Regions from separate parts of the Shewanella aestuarii genome, predicted to be linked through region 3. Evidence: predicted binding sites of a transcription regulator. Region 3 holds the regulator's gene; each other region holds the start of a gene.
What was found. The regulator LexA, encoded in region 3, represses DNA repair genes until DNA is damaged. The targets are predictions, from matches to a motif close to TACTGTATNNNNATACAGTA.
Positions count from the first base shown of each region.

Region 1: the regulator LexA is predicted to act here: its motif matches at 3,810-3,829, upstream of HBH39_RS08020 (YebG family protein).
Region 2: the regulator LexA is predicted to act here: its motif matches at 4,669-4,688, upstream of dinB (DNA polymerase IV).

Region 1 is NZ_CP050313.1:1,744,672-1,750,513, forward strand. It holds gene HBH39_RS08005 (MlaD family protein) at 1-2,381, opposite strand, end outside; gene HBH39_RS08010 (paraquat-inducible protein A) at 2,368-2,964, opposite strand; partial or broken gene HBH39_RS08015 (paraquat-inducible protein A) at 3,023-3,654, opposite strand; gene HBH39_RS08020 (YebG family protein) at 3,841-4,125, shown strand; gene HBH39_RS08025 (GAF domain-containing protein) at 4,193-4,651, shown strand; gene proQ (RNA chaperone ProQ) at 4,917-5,537, shown strand; gene prc (carboxy terminal-processing peptidase) at 5,558-5,842, shown strand, end outside.
Region 2 is NZ_CP050313.1:2,983,668-2,989,509, forward strand. It holds partial or broken gene HBH39_RS13120 (M17 family metallopeptidase) at 361-1,895, opposite strand; gene HBH39_RS13125 (aminoacyl-histidine dipeptidase) at 2,069-3,529, shown strand; gene dinB (DNA polymerase IV) at 3,560-4,633, opposite strand; gene bfr (bacterioferritin) at 4,852-5,319, opposite strand; gene bfr (bacterioferritin) at 5,336-5,806, opposite strand.
Region 3 is NZ_CP050313.1:209,094-214,935, forward strand. It holds gene ctaD (cytochrome c oxidase subunit I) at 1-980, opposite strand, end outside; gene coxB (cytochrome c oxidase subunit II) at 990-2,555, opposite strand; gene HBH39_RS01085 (cell division inhibitor SulA) at 2,951-3,469, opposite strand; gene lexA (transcriptional repressor LexA) at 3,466-4,080, opposite strand; gene plsB (glycerol-3-phosphate 1-O-acyltransferase PlsB) at 4,373-5,842, shown strand, end outside.

The DNA of each region.
Region 1 (5,842 bases), 1.5 Mb from region 3:
TGGCCTGAGTTTGACAGGTTATAGCCATCTATTTGACCAATCGCTATGCCGCGATAAAAGATGGGAGTACCAACTTTAATAGAACCTAATTGTTTGTCTATTAAGGTAAAATTGATGGCATCTTTGGGTCTATTGGCGTCATATTTTGCAGATTGCAGCGCGGTAAACTGTGTTGCCAAAACATCATCTTCACCGGGTATTACACCAATATAAGCACCAGTGATTAAGGTTTCAGCATCTTTAATGCCTGACAGTGATATTTGTGCATCAACGACAAAGTATTCACTATCTTGTTTGCTAAAGTGCGTAGCATATTCACCATAGAGATAAGCCTTTGCAAGTTGTGAGGATAGATCTTGGTTGAGTTTAACTTGTTGAATTTCTCCTACCTGATGACCTTGATAGCGAATAGCTGTTTTGGGCGATATTTTAGCGTTAGCTGGAAGAGTTAATGTGATCGCCTTTGCTTGAGTCAATGCAAGGTGTTGTGTGTCATAAAGCTGTGATGATGCCATAAGGGCATTTGTTGGCTCAGCCTTATTAATTAAAGCCTCCTCAAGAAATCCTAGTGAGATACTGCCTTTAATCACGCCAACTAAAGGCGCCATATTAACTTCTATTCCGGCCAGACTGGCATTTACACTCACTGCATCATTGCGCCAAAATACCGTGTTTTCTTTTAGTAATTGGCTAAATTGTTTATCTAATGCCACATATAAAGCAAAGTTATCTTGGCTGGGTTGCCATTCGACGTTAGTGATTTCGCCAATAGCCATTTTTTTATAGTACACAGGTGAGCCGGCAGATAAACCTGCTCCATCGTGACTTGTTAGCACAAAGTTTAACTTTTGAAGGTCATTAAATTGTTTTTGTGCGCTGGCCATACTGTCATAAAGCTTGAACTTATCACCTTGTTTTGTTAAAGATTTTGTTCTACTTGGTACGAGTGTCACTGCGCCTTGCATAAGGGTTGATAAATCGCGTGTTTCAAAGGTTACCCCCTCAAGCGATGCATCTAGTTTTACTGCCTGCTCGGCAATGAAGTAACTGCCTTTGGTAATTAAAGGGATAAACTCAGGGAAAATTTGAGCTTGATATTCAACAGCAGAAAAATCTTCACTAAGTTGGGTTGCAACAATTTTACCAATTGGCAGTTGCTTATAACGCACATCTGCACCGAGGCTCATGCCGGTATGTGTGTCTGTTGTTAAAGTAATGGTTAACTTTTGTTTGCTTAATAAATCAGGCTCCTTAGTGGTTAATTCAAAACTGTCTGGAAGAGGGTGCTCTGAAGTACCAGGTAAGAGATTGATGACATTCCCCGTCACTAAGCGCGATAAGTTTTTTACACCTGCCAAGGAAATATCTGCACCGGCTATCCAAAAACGACTGTCTGCAGTGATTAGCGTTTTATATTGATGATCGATGTTGGCAACTAAAGATACTCCATCGTTGGTCAGTGATATTTGTTGTATGTGACCTACATTAATACCGCGATAGACAATGTTGGCGTTTTCGCTAATATCTTCAGCATTAGCTAAATGTAAATTAAATTGAAATCCACCTAATGCGCTTTCTTCATCGGCAAACAAGTTAAAAGTATCGCCATTAACGGCTTTTTCCATTTTACTGCCAGTATCAAAAGCAACTCCGCCGGCTAATATGGACGCTAAGCTCTCAGTATTCACTTTAATTCCCGCCAATGACGCGTCAATTTTGAAGCCGGAGACATTCCAAAAACGTGAATCTTTATGAACTAAATGGGCATATTGTTCTTGAATGAAAGCACTAATAATGACTTTTTTACTGCCTGATAAACGATAGCTTACTATGCTCCCAACTGGTATTTGTCGATAAAATACGGTCGAGCCTACGTCAATTGAGCCAAGTTTTGCCGAGTTGAGCTCTATAATAATCCCCTGACTACCTGGTGTAATGGCAGGAGCTTCACGCTGTGCTTCAAAATTTGTGGTCGATTTTCCTTCACCTGGTTGGATGGCAATATAGTTACCAGAAAATAAGGTTTCAAGTCCTTCAACCCCTGTGATGCTGGCTTTAGGTTTAACTAACCAAAACTGGGTTTCTTGGTTTAAAAACCGATCTGCACGGTAATCCATGGTGACCTTAACATCGACACCATCTAAATCTTTATCAATACTTACATCAGTGACTTTGCCAACGGTTAAACCTTGGTATTTGACTAAGGTTTTACCAATATCAATACCCGCAGCACTAGGAAAGTGAATGCTAATTTCAATACCTGCTTCTTTATAGCTTTTTAGCCCAAGCCAAGCTCCAAGAATCAGTGCCACAATTGGCAGTAACCAAATGGGTGAAAAAAGCTTCTTTTTAACAATTTTTGGCGATTCAATTTGTGTCATTATGTGTTTCCAAACGGTCCCAAAGTAAGCGCGTATCTAAAACTTTTGCAGCAAGTTGAGTTAACAAGATAACCAAAGCGAAGGCGGTTGCAGCAGGGGCTGGTTTTGCATCTAACAACTGCCCCATATTGACTAACGCAACCGTGATAGAGATGACAAATAAATCTAGCATAGACCAACGCCCAATCCACTCGATAATATGAAAGCCTACCATCATTTTTCTTTTTGATATTGGTATTCTAAAACTGATAGCGGTTAAGTAGATAGCTAGACCAATAATTTTTAACCAAGGTACCAATATACTGGCGGTAAATACAATAATCGCAATTGGGATCATGCCGGTATGAATTAGATGTGCAATGCCACTAAAAATGGTGTCATTGGTAACAACACCCCTATTCGTTAAGATGGTGATGGGGTAGATGTTGGCTAAAACGAGTAAAATAGTTGCTGTAACTAATAACGCCCAACTTTGTTGAACACTGGCATAGTGTCTGGCAGTGAGTTTAGTCCCACAACGTATACAGTTATCTGAGCTGAGATGATTAATTTTTCGGCACACTGAGCATAAACAAATGCCCATTTTAAAGCCTAAAGGTGCAGTTTGAGTAATCTCTTCTAACGGTTGAGCAATAGACGGTTTATTTTCGGTCATCAATAAAACTCCACATGTGCTCTAAATTGTATTCTCGCTGTAAAAATAAAATAACCAAAAATAAGAAGGTAAAACTCAATGACCCCATACTAAAATATACATCAGCAAAATCAGAAAGTTGGAAGGCGGAAACCAGGAAGCTGATCACATAGATCTCTAACATGGTCATTTGTGAAATTAAGCCATGGTTTTTGAGTAAACTACGATAAACTTGTTGCCAAAAGGCTGATGTTAACTTGAGTTTTAAAATAATAATTTGAAATAAAACCGACATTATTAGTAAGGCGGGGCAATAACCGCAGCCACTAAAACAGCCACTCCAACAACCCAATAACCCAGTTCCCATACTGCTATTGCAGCCCCTACAACCGTGGTAGTTCTTATGCTGCCCAGAAAATGGATTTCAAGTACAGGTAATAAATTGGCTGGAATAAAAATGATTAATGCTGCAATACACAAGGCAAGCATGCCATTAACAGAGCAATAGGGTGTGTCGTAGAGGGCTGTGTGGCATCGCGGACAAAGTGCACGAACGTTAGAAGGTAACGCTCGTTTGCGAGTTACCAAATCACACGACCGACATAGCATTATAGCGTTATATGACTTTTGCTCAGACATTATTATTATCTTGTTAGGATGAATAGTCTCAAATTGAGGTATTCATTATACTTATATTTACAAATTAGATTAGCCCTCTAACGTAAAATATTAACTAAATGAATGTTTTTGTCGTTATTCTCTTGCTTAATTGACTAAAAATATGTCAACCTTTGCACTGTATATAAAAACAGTGGAGATGAATTCATGGCAGTAATTACCCAATTTGTCGTGGTAAGAGAAGGGGTTGAAAAGATGACTTTTACATCCAAAAAAGAAGCCGATGCTTACGACAAAATGCTAGATATCATTGATAACCTCGTGCCTTTTTTAATGGACTCAGATGTTGAACTTGACGAATCAACCAGTGAAAAACTTGCTTTCTATCTTGCAAGCAAAAAAGATGAGCTAACTAACTTGCTAAAAGGTGGCACAACCGTTAAAGCTCCTGCAGACCCTAAACCCAAAAAGAAAGCCACTAAACAAGATTAACTTTATTTTCTCAACTTCTAAAATCGAATGATAAGTTGAGCCAAATTGTTGTGTTAAAGGAATAAAAATGAAAACCGAGTTCTACCAAACTTTAGTGCGTCAAGTTGAAGCCTTGATATCTGGTGAAGATGATTTAATTGCTGCAATGGCTAATTTCTCTGCCTTAATCAATGATAACCTTGATGATTTAAATTGGGCAGGTTTTTATATAGTCAAAAATGACCAATTAGTTTTAGGTCCTTTTCAAGGCAAAGTCGCTTGCACCAGAATTGCAATGGGTAAAGGGGTATGTGGCACTGCTGCTGCAACTAATACCACACAAAGAGTGGCCGACGTACACCAGTTTGAAGGGCATATCGCTTGTGATTCTGCCAGCAACTCTGAAATAGTTGTGCCTGTCCATCAAAATGGTAAGGTCATCGCGGTGCTTGATATTGATAGTCCGTTACTCGATAGATTCGATGAACAAGATCAACTTGGGATTGAATTACTCGTTAAACAGTTTGAAACATGCTTATTTGGTTAAATAGCCATCAATTATGACTAAATGATTGTCGCAATCGCTGCCATGAGCTTTATAATAGGCAGCTAGAGCTAAATTACATTTCATTGTGAGTTGGCAATATTTTATACTAGTGATGGCACCAGTTATTTTGTTAAGGTTTGTGTCTAGACCTTTAGCTCTGCAACTGTTAGTGCTAATTTGTAGGTTAAGTGTTAAAGCTTAGCAAATGATGAACGACTTCAAGCAATAAAGCTGAAAAGTCCCTTTATTTAACGTGGAAGTAAAAATGGAATCAACAGACAAGTTGACCGACACCAACGCAATTTTAGCGTTTTTATACGAAACCTTTCCAGCATGTTTTATTGCTGAGGGCGAAACTAAGCCTTTAAAAATTGGTTTATTTCAAGACTTGGCTGAACGGTTAGCTGATGATTCTAGAGTAAGTAAAACACAATTACGTGTTGCGTTACGTCGATACACAAGTAGCTGGCGCTATTTAAAAGGTGTTAAAGCAGGTGTTCAACGTGTTGACTTAGATGGCAACGATTGCGGTGAGTTAGAGCAAGAACATGTCGATCATGCTCAAGCAACCTTAAAAGAAAGCCAAGAAAAAGCAAAAGCAAAGCGTCTTGCTCAAGCGCCTAAAGTGGTCGCTAAAAAGCCTGCTAAAAAAGCACCGGCTAAACGCCCAGCAGTCAAAAAAGACCGTCCAGTAAAAACGGTTGCTCCTGTTGTGAATTTAGTTCAAGCTAAAATGGAAGAACTTTCTACTAATCAACGTGTTAATGTTAAGCTTGGTGCATCTCCAGTTGCTGGCACTATCACCGACATCAAGAAAGATGATGTGCATGTTCAGTTAGATACTGGCTTGACGATCAAAGTACGTGTAGATCACATACTATTATAAATTTAAGGAGTAACTTGTTGATGCGAAAACTTACCTTGGCTGCGTCAATTGCCAGTTTATTTGTCGGATTTTCGGCATGGGCAATTTCACCAACTATTCAAATCAGCGAGTTACCCAAGCTAGCCCAAGAACCGCAACATCAGGTTGCCAGCAAACGTGTAACCAATTTATTTACTCGAGCGCATTATCATCGGTTCGATTTAGATGATGCGTTTTCAGAACAAATATATGCCCGTTTCTTAGAACAGCTGGATTTCCGCCGTAATGTGCTTACTCAAGCCGATATAGATAACTTTAATCAGTAT
Region 2 (5,842 bases), 1.3 Mb from region 3:
CCAAGTGTTTTGCCAATAAATCTTGCCATTGCCTAAATAAGACATGATAAATTCTCCAAATTAAAGTTGTTTAAACCTAGTAGTGGCTCTGGTCCGTGGAACTAACTATTCTCAATCCATTGAGACAACTTTCTTACACTCGTTTCCTTGGAGATAACATCCATCCTGGATTTACTAGCATTGACGGCATCTCGCCAGCCAACGAAAAGAATTATACTAATATGTAATTTTATTACAAGTATTTTTTTAAAATAAACAAAAAAACCTTTATTTACGTAATAACATTACCAAAATAAAGGTTTTTACATATTTACTCTAAAACAAGATGAGGCTTATGCACTGTATTTATTTATAAAAATATCAATTGCCGCTTATCGAAAACTGTAATAAAGCTACTAGCGGCTGTGCGGTTGGTTTGCCGTACAAAGGATCCCTTGGGTGGCACTTCCAGCAATATCAATATGGGTATAACTCATAGGTAATTCATTTTTAAGTGAATGTTTCTCTAAACCAGATGCTTTTAATAAAAATGCTGCTGGATATTGATGCCCACGAGCAGTCACCGATGACGGGGCATTATTTGATGAAATAACATCTGCTGCACCATTTTTGTCAGAAATTTTGTCAAAATCATCTGGACGTAAATAAGAGACTTCAAATGGTTCGGCCCATTGCTGCCCGATATGTTGTAATTTAGCAGCTACCTGCTGTTGCTTGGCGACTGAATTTTCAACCAAGGCGCTATAACCACCATAACAACGCACCACATGACCGGTTAAAGTTGCTACCGAATATAACGATGGATTAACCGCTTTGGTGGCTTCAACACGTAAATGTGATAATAAATCCGCTAATACCAAACGCCCTTCTGCATCGGTATTACCAATTCGTACTCTAACGCCAGCATGACTTTTAATAATTTCATCGGTCACAAATGCCTCGCTGCCAATACTATTGCGTACCAGCCCTAACTGGGCTATCACCTTAATCCCTTTAGGTTTAAGTATCGATAAAGTCTTCATTAACCCAGCGATTGCCGCAGCACCACCTTTATCGCGGCTCATACCTGCCATGCCGCCAGCAATTTTAATATCGGCGCCACCAGTGTCATACACCACACCTTTACCGGCAAACAATAAGGTTTTGGTTATCTCCCCCTCGCCTTGGTAACAAACTTTAACCACCCGCGGATGATGACGCGCCACATCAAATGAGCTTCGTCCTACTGCCGATAATAATGGGTAATTTGCTTCTAAACTCGCCTTGTCATCCACAACCTCAACCTGTAAGCCACTATCTTTAAATGCATCAACACAGTAATCAGCAAATTTAATTGCACTCATGCGTTCAGGCTCTGTGCCGCATAAGTCTCTTGCAAGCACTCGCCCAGCTTCTAAGGCATTAAGTAACTGACTTTTATCGTTAGTATTTAATAAACCAATGGCTGTAAACACTGGCTGTAATTGCTTGGCCTCACGGGTTTCTAACGGTTGCCATAATGCTTGTCCGCAGGCGAGTGCTGCAACCTCAGCAGCAAACTCAAATCGAGCATCTTGTGAGGCGCTGACTATCAATAATGGTTTTTTAGCGCCAGCATCTTTAGCAATGGTTATTCCGTCTTTAGCAGCGTTGGCATATATTCTGACGTCGGCATAATCATCATTGCCGGTGACAGGTGAAATAATTAATCGACCACCAGCAAGCCCAGGGGCAAATAACAAGGTCGCTTGCTTGCCTACGCGTTGATCGATTTGAGTGGCATGATTAGCCAGCAAACTAATTTCTTGCTGTTCAATATCATCTAGATTAGGCGTGACCACCACTACCGCATCCCATCCTTCACCTTCAAAAATGGCGTTATCATTATTCACATCAACTACAGGTACTTGATACATTGTCTGTCCTTTTATTAAACATTCAGGGCTGAATTTTGTGCTGAGGGTTAATTTTTATTTACATAATTAAGGTTCCACTATCAATAATAATGGACGCAGTTAACATGGCAACTTATCCCGCTATGGTAGAATAATGCCATAAATTTATTAAATTGAATGATAGAGGACTTTTCGTGACAGCATTAAATCAATTATATCCACAACCTCTTTGGCAATGGTTCGAACAAATTTGTGCAATTCCTCATCCATCTAAATACGAACAGGCACTTTCAAGCCATATTCAACAATGGGCTAAATCAAAAGGCTTAGCTGTTGTTGAAGATAAAGTAGGTAACCTCATTATTCGTAAACCTGCCACTCCCGGTATGGAAAACCGTAAAGTGGTAGCACTACAAGCCCATATTGATATGGTTCCGCAAAAAAATGCCGACAAAGTGCATGATTTTGAAAAAGATCCTATCGAAGCTTATGTCGATGGTGAGTGGGTAAAAGCCAATGGTACTACCTTAGGCTCAGACAACGGCATTGGTATGGCATCAGCTTTAGCGATTTTAGGCAGTGATGACATTAAGCACGGCCCATTAGAAGTTCTGCTTACCATAGATGAAGAAGCGGGCATGACCGGCGCGTTTGGCCTAGAAGCAGGTTATTTAGATGCCGAAATCTTAATTAACACAGATTCTGAGCAAGAAGGTGAAATTTACATGGGCTGCGCCGGTGGCGTGGATGCACAAATTTCTATCCCACTTTCATGGCAGGCACCTGAGTTAAGCAACAAAGCATTTAAGCTAACTTTATCAGGTTTAAAAGGTGGCCATTCTGGCGTTAACATCCATTTGGGTCGTGGCAATGCAAACAAGTTGTTAGCTCGCTTCTTATTTGCTCAAAGTGACTTACTTGCATTAGAGCTAGTTGATTTCAACGGTGGGTCGCTACGTAACGCAATTCCACGCGAAGCCAGTGTAAGCTTCATGTTGCCAGCTGAAAATGTGCCAGCATTAGAAACCGCAATTAGCGAGTTTCAGGCCTTAGTTCGTCAAGAGTTAGCGATAGCCGACCCAGGCATGTTACTGACATTAACAGCCATTGATACGCCAGCAAAAGTAATTGGTGAAGATGCGCAAAATAGCTTAATTGACTTACTACACGCATGCCCAAATGGGGTAATGCGCATGAGTGATGAAGTTGAGGGGGTGACCGAAACATCACTGAATGTCGGCGTAATTAACACCGAGCAAGAAAGCATTGAAATATTGTGTTTAATTCGTTCACTGATTGATTCTGGCCGTGAAGAAATTCAAGGCATGTTAAATGCATTAACGAATCTTGCTGGCGCTAGCATTGAGTTCAGCGGCGCTTATCCGGGTTGGAAGCCTGACAGCACTTCACCTGTCATGGCGATTGTGCGTGAAACTTATAATGATATTTATAAGAAAGACCCAACAATTATGGTCATCCACGCTGGTCTTGAATGTGGTTTATTTAAAGAGCCTTACCCGCACATGGACATGGTTTCGATTGGCCCGACTATTCGCTACCCACATAGCCCAGATGAAATGGTTAACATTGAGACTGTCGGGCAATATTGGCAGCTATTGTTAGCGGTATTAGAGCGTATTCCAGCAAAAGTCTAATCTTTAATGTTGGCAACGACTTAACGTCAATTAAAACTGCAAATCGAGTTGGGTAACTGACTTAGTTTGCAGTTTTTTTTCATCTGTTTCTGCCAAACCGACACTCACACCAAGCAAGCGGATCCCGCGACCATTACTGCGTAAAAAGGCTTGCGCTAACAAGCTATAAAATAAGTTTACTGATATCCCATCACTGCGCTGCTCAATGGTAGTTTGTTTAAAGTCATGAAACTTTATCTTTACCACCTGTTTATTGATCTGTCTGTCTTTGGCACTACGACTGACTCGAGCGTCTAGCTCTTGAATTAATTGCGGTAACACTTGGTGGCATTGCGCTAGCGTAAAAATATCTTGGGCTAAGGTGGTTTCAACTCCCACTGATTTTCTAAGCCGATTATTACTGATCGCGCGAGGGTCAATCCCGTTTGCACGCTCGATCAATACTGCACCAAATTTACCAAATTTATCGAGTAATTTATGCTGAGGATAATCTTGCACATCGGCACAAGTTTCCAGCCCTAAATCGGAAAGCTTTTGCGCAGTAACCTTGCCCACACCAGGAATTTTTCTCAGCGGTAGGGTTTTAATAAACTCAGGAATGTTTTCTGGGGGTATCACATATTGACCATTAGGTTTATTTAAATCAGACGCAATTTTGGCGAGAAACTTAATTGGCGCGACGCCCGCTGAAGCCGTTAAGCCGGTCTCAGCTTCAATGTCTGCACGGATGGCTTTGGCAATTAACGTAGCACTACCGTGGTACAGCACACAATCAGTCACATCTAAAAATGCTTCATCTAACGATAACGGCTCAATAAGATCACTGTAACGCTGAAATATCTGCCTAATTTGCTGTGACACCTCTTTGTAAACCTGCATTCGACCGCGCACTAACACTAAATCAGGACATAACTTTAATGCTTGATAACTCGACATTGCAGACCGCACACCAAATTTACGCGCAGCATAATTGCAGGTGCTAATCACCCCTCGGCGATCTGAGCTGCCGCCAACCGCCACTGGTTTATCGCGTAGCTCAGGAAAATCACGCATTTCAACGGCGGCAAAGTAGCAATCCATATCAATGTGAATAATTTTTCGCATGCCAATATCAATTCAATAAGTAACAAACCCAATGTTACTGTGTATAAAAACAGTATTCAATTGACGAGTCACTTAATTCAATAACAATTTTATTGCCGCCTATAAAAAGATATAGCAGAGCATAATATTGGAATGGGTGAAAAGCCGTAACCATTTGGATATAAAATCAAAAAGCCCAAGCTGTTTGAGCTTGGGCTTTTTTCTGAGTAAATGCTAACTTACATTTTTGTTTGTAGATAGTTTTGCAAACCAACACGTTCAATTAAACGTAATTGTTTTTCTAACCAGTACATGTGATCAGACTCGGTATCATCTAGTAACACTTCTAAAATTTCACGTGTTTGATAATCGCCCTTTTCTTCACATAACTTAATCACTTTACGTAAATCATCCGCGACCTTGTACTCATACTGTAAGTCGTTTTCAAGCATTTCTTTGACATCTTTACCTATATTCAATGCTTCACGACTGGCAACATCAGGTGTGCCTTCTAAAAATAGAATACGTTGTACTAACTTAGCGGCATGCGCTTTTTCATCATCTGATTCATGTAAAATGCGGGTGTATAGCTCGTCAAATCCCCAATCTTCATACATGTGTGCATGCACAAAGTATTGATCCATTGCTGATAATTCACCGGTTAATAAGCTATTTAAAGCGTCTATAACTTCTTGATTGCCTTTCATAATCGAGTCCTTTTAGTTAGTCTTTAATTTGAGATTGAAGATAGTTTTGAATGCCGGTTTGAGTAATCAACTCTTGTTGAGACTCAATCCAATCTAAATGCTCTTCTTCATCTTCGAGCAGATCTTCAAGCAAATCACGACTGACATAATCTTGCTCGGTTTCACATAACTTAATCACATCACGTAATACTGCAATTTGTTCAGTAACCGCATCTTTATCGCAGTTCAACATTTCTTCGGCTTCTTCACCGATACGCAATTTATCAAGTTGTTGCAAATTAGGTAAACCTTCAAGGAACAAAACTCGCTCAATTAACTTATCAGCGTGTTTCATGTCTTGGATCGATTTCTTGTATTCTTTCTCGTTCAGCTTTTCTAAGCCCCAATGCTTAAACATGCGTGCATGAAGAAAATATTGGTTAATGGCGGTCAGCTCGAATGTTAATACACGATTAAGTTGGCTGATAACTTTTGGGTGACCTTTCATAATAATGTCCTTAATGGCAAAACTTGATCTGGATCA
Region 3 (5,842 bases):
ATGGTGCAGTACATGAAAAACAGTTCGGCAAATACTGGCATACCTGTGGTGAACATATGATGTGCCCACACAAGGAATGACAAAATAGCAATACTGGCCGTGGCATAAACCATCGACGAGTAACCAAACAGTTTTTTACGACTAAACGCAGGGATAATGGCAGAGATAATACCGAATGACGGTAAAATCATAATGTACACTTCAGGGTGGCCGAAGAACCAGAAAATATGCTGGAACATAACTGGGTCACCACCACCTGCAGCATCAAAGAAGCTGGTTCCAAAGTACTTATCGGTTAATACCATGGTGACCACGCCGGCCAACACTGGCATGACCGCAATTAATAAAAATGCGGTAATTAACCAAGTCCAAACAAATAAAGGCAGCTTCATCCATGTCATGCCTGGAGCGCGCATATTGACAATGGTCACAATGACGTTAATGGCGCCCATAATGGAGCTGATCCCCATAATATGCACTGAAAACACAAATAGTGCCGTACTGTCTGGGCTGTAAGTTGTTGATAGCGGGGCATAGAATGTCCAGCCAAAGTTAGGTCCACCGCCTTCCATAAATAGCGAGCTAAGCAAAATAGCAAACGCAAAAGGTAAAATCCAAAAACTCCAGTTGTTCATTCTTGGTAGCGCCATATCTGGTGCACCAATCATCATAGGAATAAGCCAGTTAGCCAAGCCGGTAAAGGCGGGCATGACTGCACCAAACACCATGATAAGACCATGAACTGTGGTCATTTGGTTAAAAAAGTTTGGTTCAACCAGTTGTAATCCGGGTTGAAATAACTCGGCGCGAATGACCATGGCCATAGCGCCACCGGTTAAAAACATAATAAAACTGAACCATAAATATAATGATCCAATGTCTTTATGGTTAGTTGTTAGCAGCCAGCGCATGATGCCTTTTGGGGCACCGTGATGGTGATCATCATGGGCTGCAGCAATGTCGTGCGTAGTTGTGCTCATCATTATCCCCTATTGTCCATGGCTGTTAACGTCAGTGGCTTGCACTGTGTCGCCAGAATTATTACCCCATGCATTGCGCTCATAAGTAATTACCGCGGCCATTTGGCGTGGCGATAATGAGCTTGCAAACGCTTGCATTGCCGTCCCTGGTTTACCATTGCGAACAATGTCGATATGTTCATCAACAGGGCCTGTAATGATAGGACTACCAATGAGAGAGGGGAATGCGCCAGGTAAACCTGCGCCAGTTGCCTGATGACATGCAGCACAGCTGGTAGTGTATACTTGCAGGCCTTCTGTCATGAGCTCTTCATGGCTTAGCTCTGTTAGATCTACAGGCATGACAGTGGCAGCCATATCAGAAGCTTGAGCAGCAACTGCCTCGACCGCCACAGATATGGTTTCATCTATCGCATTAGTAATGCTTGCGGACGTATCAGCAGGCATGGCATCACCATTGGCGGCGTTACTCACATCAATAGCTTGAATCACATCCCCTGTATCATTACCCCAAGCATTGCGCTCATAAGTAACTACAGCCGCAATTTCTTTAGCAGTTAATTGCTTGTCAAATGCTTGCATGGCCGTTCCTGGTTTTCCGTGAAGGACAATATCGATATGACCAGCAACTGGACCTTTGATTAATGGGCTACCAATTAATGATGGGAATACACCAGGCAGACCTGCGCCATTAGGTTGGTGACAAGCCGCGCATCGTGCCATGTAAATTTGTTCACCTTGAGTCATTAACTCATCTTTTGATAGGGTTTCCGACAATGCTGCTTGGGCTGCTGCCTGTGCATTTTTAGCCAAGTTTTTTTGGTCAGCTAGCCATGCGTCGTAGTCAGCTTCTGGTAAAGCTTGCACCACTACAGGCATAAAACCATGATCTTTACCGCAAAGCTCTGCACATTGACCGCGATAAATGCCAGGCTTATCAATTTTTGTCCAAGCTTCATTAATAAAGCCTGGGTTCGCATCTTTTTTAACGGCAAAAGCAGGTACCCACCATGAGTGGATTACATCATCAGATGTCATTAAAAAGCGAACTTTGCGATTTATGGGTAGCACTAAAGGCTTGTCCACTTCCAAAAGATAAGTATCACTTTTAATTGCGTTACCATCAATCTGTTCGCGAGGCGTGGATAAAATACTGTAAAACTCGACACCTTCATTGAAATAGCTGTAATGCCATTTCCACTGAGAACCGGTAATTTTAACTGTTAAATCTGCATTTGAAGGGTCTTCCATAGCAATTAACGTTTTTGTGGCGGGGATCGCCATGCCAATTAATATGATAAAGGGGATCACTGTCCATGCAATTTCCACTTTTGTACTTTCGTGGAAGTTTGCGGCGACTGCGCCTTTTGATTTGCGGTGATAGATCATGGAATAAATCATTATTCCAAACACTATCAAGCCAATAACACAGCAGATGTAAAGAATTATCATATGGAGGTCATAAACCTTGCCACTGATCTCTGTTACACCTTGTGTCATGTTGAGGGGCATTTCGTTTGCCCCAAGGGGAGGTGCCAGTAACACCGCCATTAAACAATACAACCATTGCTTCACAAGACTTCTCCTCTGCCAATTGCGAATAGCAACTACAAAGAAGAGTCACACAGTAAGTCTCTGCTCTATGCAAACTCTTCGGTTCCCAAAAAAGCTTGATGACTTCAAAGTACATTGGTGGTTGTAAGCGTTTAAGGCTTACTGATTTAATTTACGACGTGCACCACGCTGGTACCTACAACTGAACTTATCAATTCTGTTTTGACGCTTTTATTGGTCTGGAAGTTACTGCCACACCATTGCGTTTTAGTTAGATTGAATTTGTTTCAACCTTGTTAATTACATTACTTGTAGAACCGATATTGATCAAGATCACTTTTACGCCTAATTAGCTGAAAAAATGTACAAAAAAGCCCTGAACATCGGTCAGGGCTTAGGATTTACTTAATTTTAAATTAATGAAAAGAGGTTAAATTAATTGAATTTAGGCTCGCAGTTGTATTTGGCAGTGCGTTATTTGATGGAATTTGTGTCGTTAGCGAGGCTGACACATCTTCAATCACAACACCTAATGCGCGAGCACTTTTGGCCACCAATTCAAGCCTGCGGCTGTCACGAGCATCCAACGAATGAGTCCAAGTGATAACAGCGCTGGAGGTTCCACTGGTTAACGCTTTTTCCATCGCCCATAAAGTCTCAACTTCATCTTTGGTATGCACCAGCAAGACTCTGTCCATTCTAACCCCAGCACTGGCTAGCATTTGCTTATAGCTAATATTGGCTGGATTAATTAACACTATCCATTGACCCTGTTGGCTAAGTTGCGCCAGTTGACTTGCATAATGAGCTAGCTCAGTTATGCCATGGTTGCTGGTTTGAAGGGTAGTGATAGGTTGTCCTAGGCTTATATCTGCTTTTGGCATATCGACCCATAATCCAGGGTGTTTAGGGGCCGTTCCCATTAGTTTGTTCATAACCAAGCTCCATTACGAATAACACCAACAGCAAGCCCTTCAATAGTGAGGCTTTGGTAACTTAAATCAACTTTAATTGGCGAATAGGCTTCATTTTCGGGGTGCAGATAGACCACATTGCCCTTTTTTTCGAAGCGCTTGACTGTAACGTCATCTTCTACTCGTGCAACCACAACTTGGCCATTTCTTGCTTGCTGCATCTTATGCACAGCAAGTAAGTCGCCCTCTAAAATACCAATGTCTTTCATGCTGTCGCCGCGCACCCTCAGTAGGAAATCGGCAGCAGGTTTAAACATACTTGGATCGACTTGGTAATATTGCTCAACATGTTCTTGCGCCAGGATAGGTTCACCAGCGGCGACTTGGCCAATGAGTGGTAAACCTGTTTCGGTGTCATCTTCTTGAGGTAATCGAATGCCTCGAGAAGTGCCAGGCATGATTTCAATACACCCTTTTTTAGCCAGCGCTTTAAGATGCTCTTCAGCTGCGTTAGCACTCTTAAAACCTAAACGTGTGGCAATTTCAGCCCGTGTAGGTGGCATACCTGTTTCAGAGATATTGGTTTTAATAAGCTCTAAAATTTCAGCTTGGCGTGGTGTTAAAGGTCTCATGTTGTTTCCTGTCTTTCTATACAGTAACTGTCATTATATACAGTGTTGTTGTTTGCGCAAGTATTCACCAGCTATTTTTTCGTGCTTATGTAATATTTTTTGTTTTATGGTTTTGTATCAATGTGTTAGTAATGTTGCGATTTTGGTGTTGTGAGGGGGCTAGTATTAGAAACATATTGTATATCCGGTGAAAATTACTGTATACAGAGTAAAAAATCTTCCGGTAGTGCGGGTTATGCGCTTCTGGTATCCTATGCGGCCAATTAAAGTAGCTTTTATTGCGAAGATTATTATGTCAAAACCAGACTCAATTATGCTTAGACTGTTGCGATGGATCCAAAAGAAGATGGTGCATACCATTGTTGTGCCACACGATCCCTTTGCTGATTTGAACATTGATCCCGAAAAACCCATTGTTTACGTTATGAAAACGGAATCAATTAGTGATTCGGCTGCATTGAGTGAAATTACGGATGATTTAGGGCTGCCTAGTCCATATGAACCATTGCAACTAGATGGGCTAAAAGTGCCGCGAGTCGTGTGCTTAGAAGGTCGAAAGCCTATTATTGGTAAGCGTTTAAGTGGTGAGAAATTTATTGATTGTTTCACTAGTTTACTTGCTCTTCACCGCCAGCAGCCAGATTTAGATATCCAGCTTGTGCCTGTTAGCCTTTATTGGGGGCGCACACCAGGTAAAGAAGATGACACGATGAAAGCAGCAGTGTTGGAGCGTGAAAATCCAACCTGGTTACGCAAATGGCTGATGATACTCTTTTTAGGTCGTCACAACTTTGTGCAGTTTTCCAATGCGATGTCTCTTCGCTACATGGCAGATGAACACGGCAGTGATAAAGAAATTGCCCACAAGCTGACACGTGTAGCAAGAGTTCACTTCAGACGTCAGCGTAAAGTGATGACGGGGCCGCAATTACCTAATCGCCAAATGATGTTCGCGTCGTTACTCAAGTCAGAATCGATTATCAAAGCTATCGAAGAAGAAGCGGCGAACAAGAAAATTTCTAAAGAAAAAGCACGTGAAACGGCCATAGAATACCTTGATGAAATCGCAGCCGATTACTCAGATAGTTTAGTGCGAATTGCAGAACGTTTTTTAACTTGGTTATGGAACAAGTTGTATAGCGGAATTAATATTCGAGGTGCTGAGCAGATCCGCCAATTACATCATGATGGCCACGAAATAGTCTATGTGCCGTGTCATCGCAGTCACATGGATTACCTGCTGTTATCTTACATTTTATATTATCAAGGTATGGTGCCACCGCATATTGCTGCGGGTATTAACCTCAACTTTTGGCCAGCAGGCCCAATGTTCCGTCGTGGCGGAGCCTTTTTTATTCGTCGTAGTTTTAACGGTAATAAACTTTACACCGCCGTATTTAGAGCTTATTTAGATCAGTTATTCGCTAAAGGTTATTCGGTCGAATATTTCACTGAAGGTGGGCGCTCTCGTACAGGGCGATTACTTGCGCCAAAAACCGGTATGTTAGCGATGACTATCAATAGTGTACTGCGCGGTATTGAACGCCCTGTCACCTTAGTGCCTGTTTACTTAGGTTACGATCACGTTATGGAAGTGGCTACTTACCATAAAGAATTAAGTGGCAAGAAAAAACAGAAAGAGTCTGTTTGGCAAGTGTTTGGCGCAATTCGAAAATTAGGTAATTTTGGTCAAGGTTATGTCAATTTTGGTGAGCCGATTAATATTCAAAACTTTTTAAAGCAACAGGCCCCAGATTGGCGT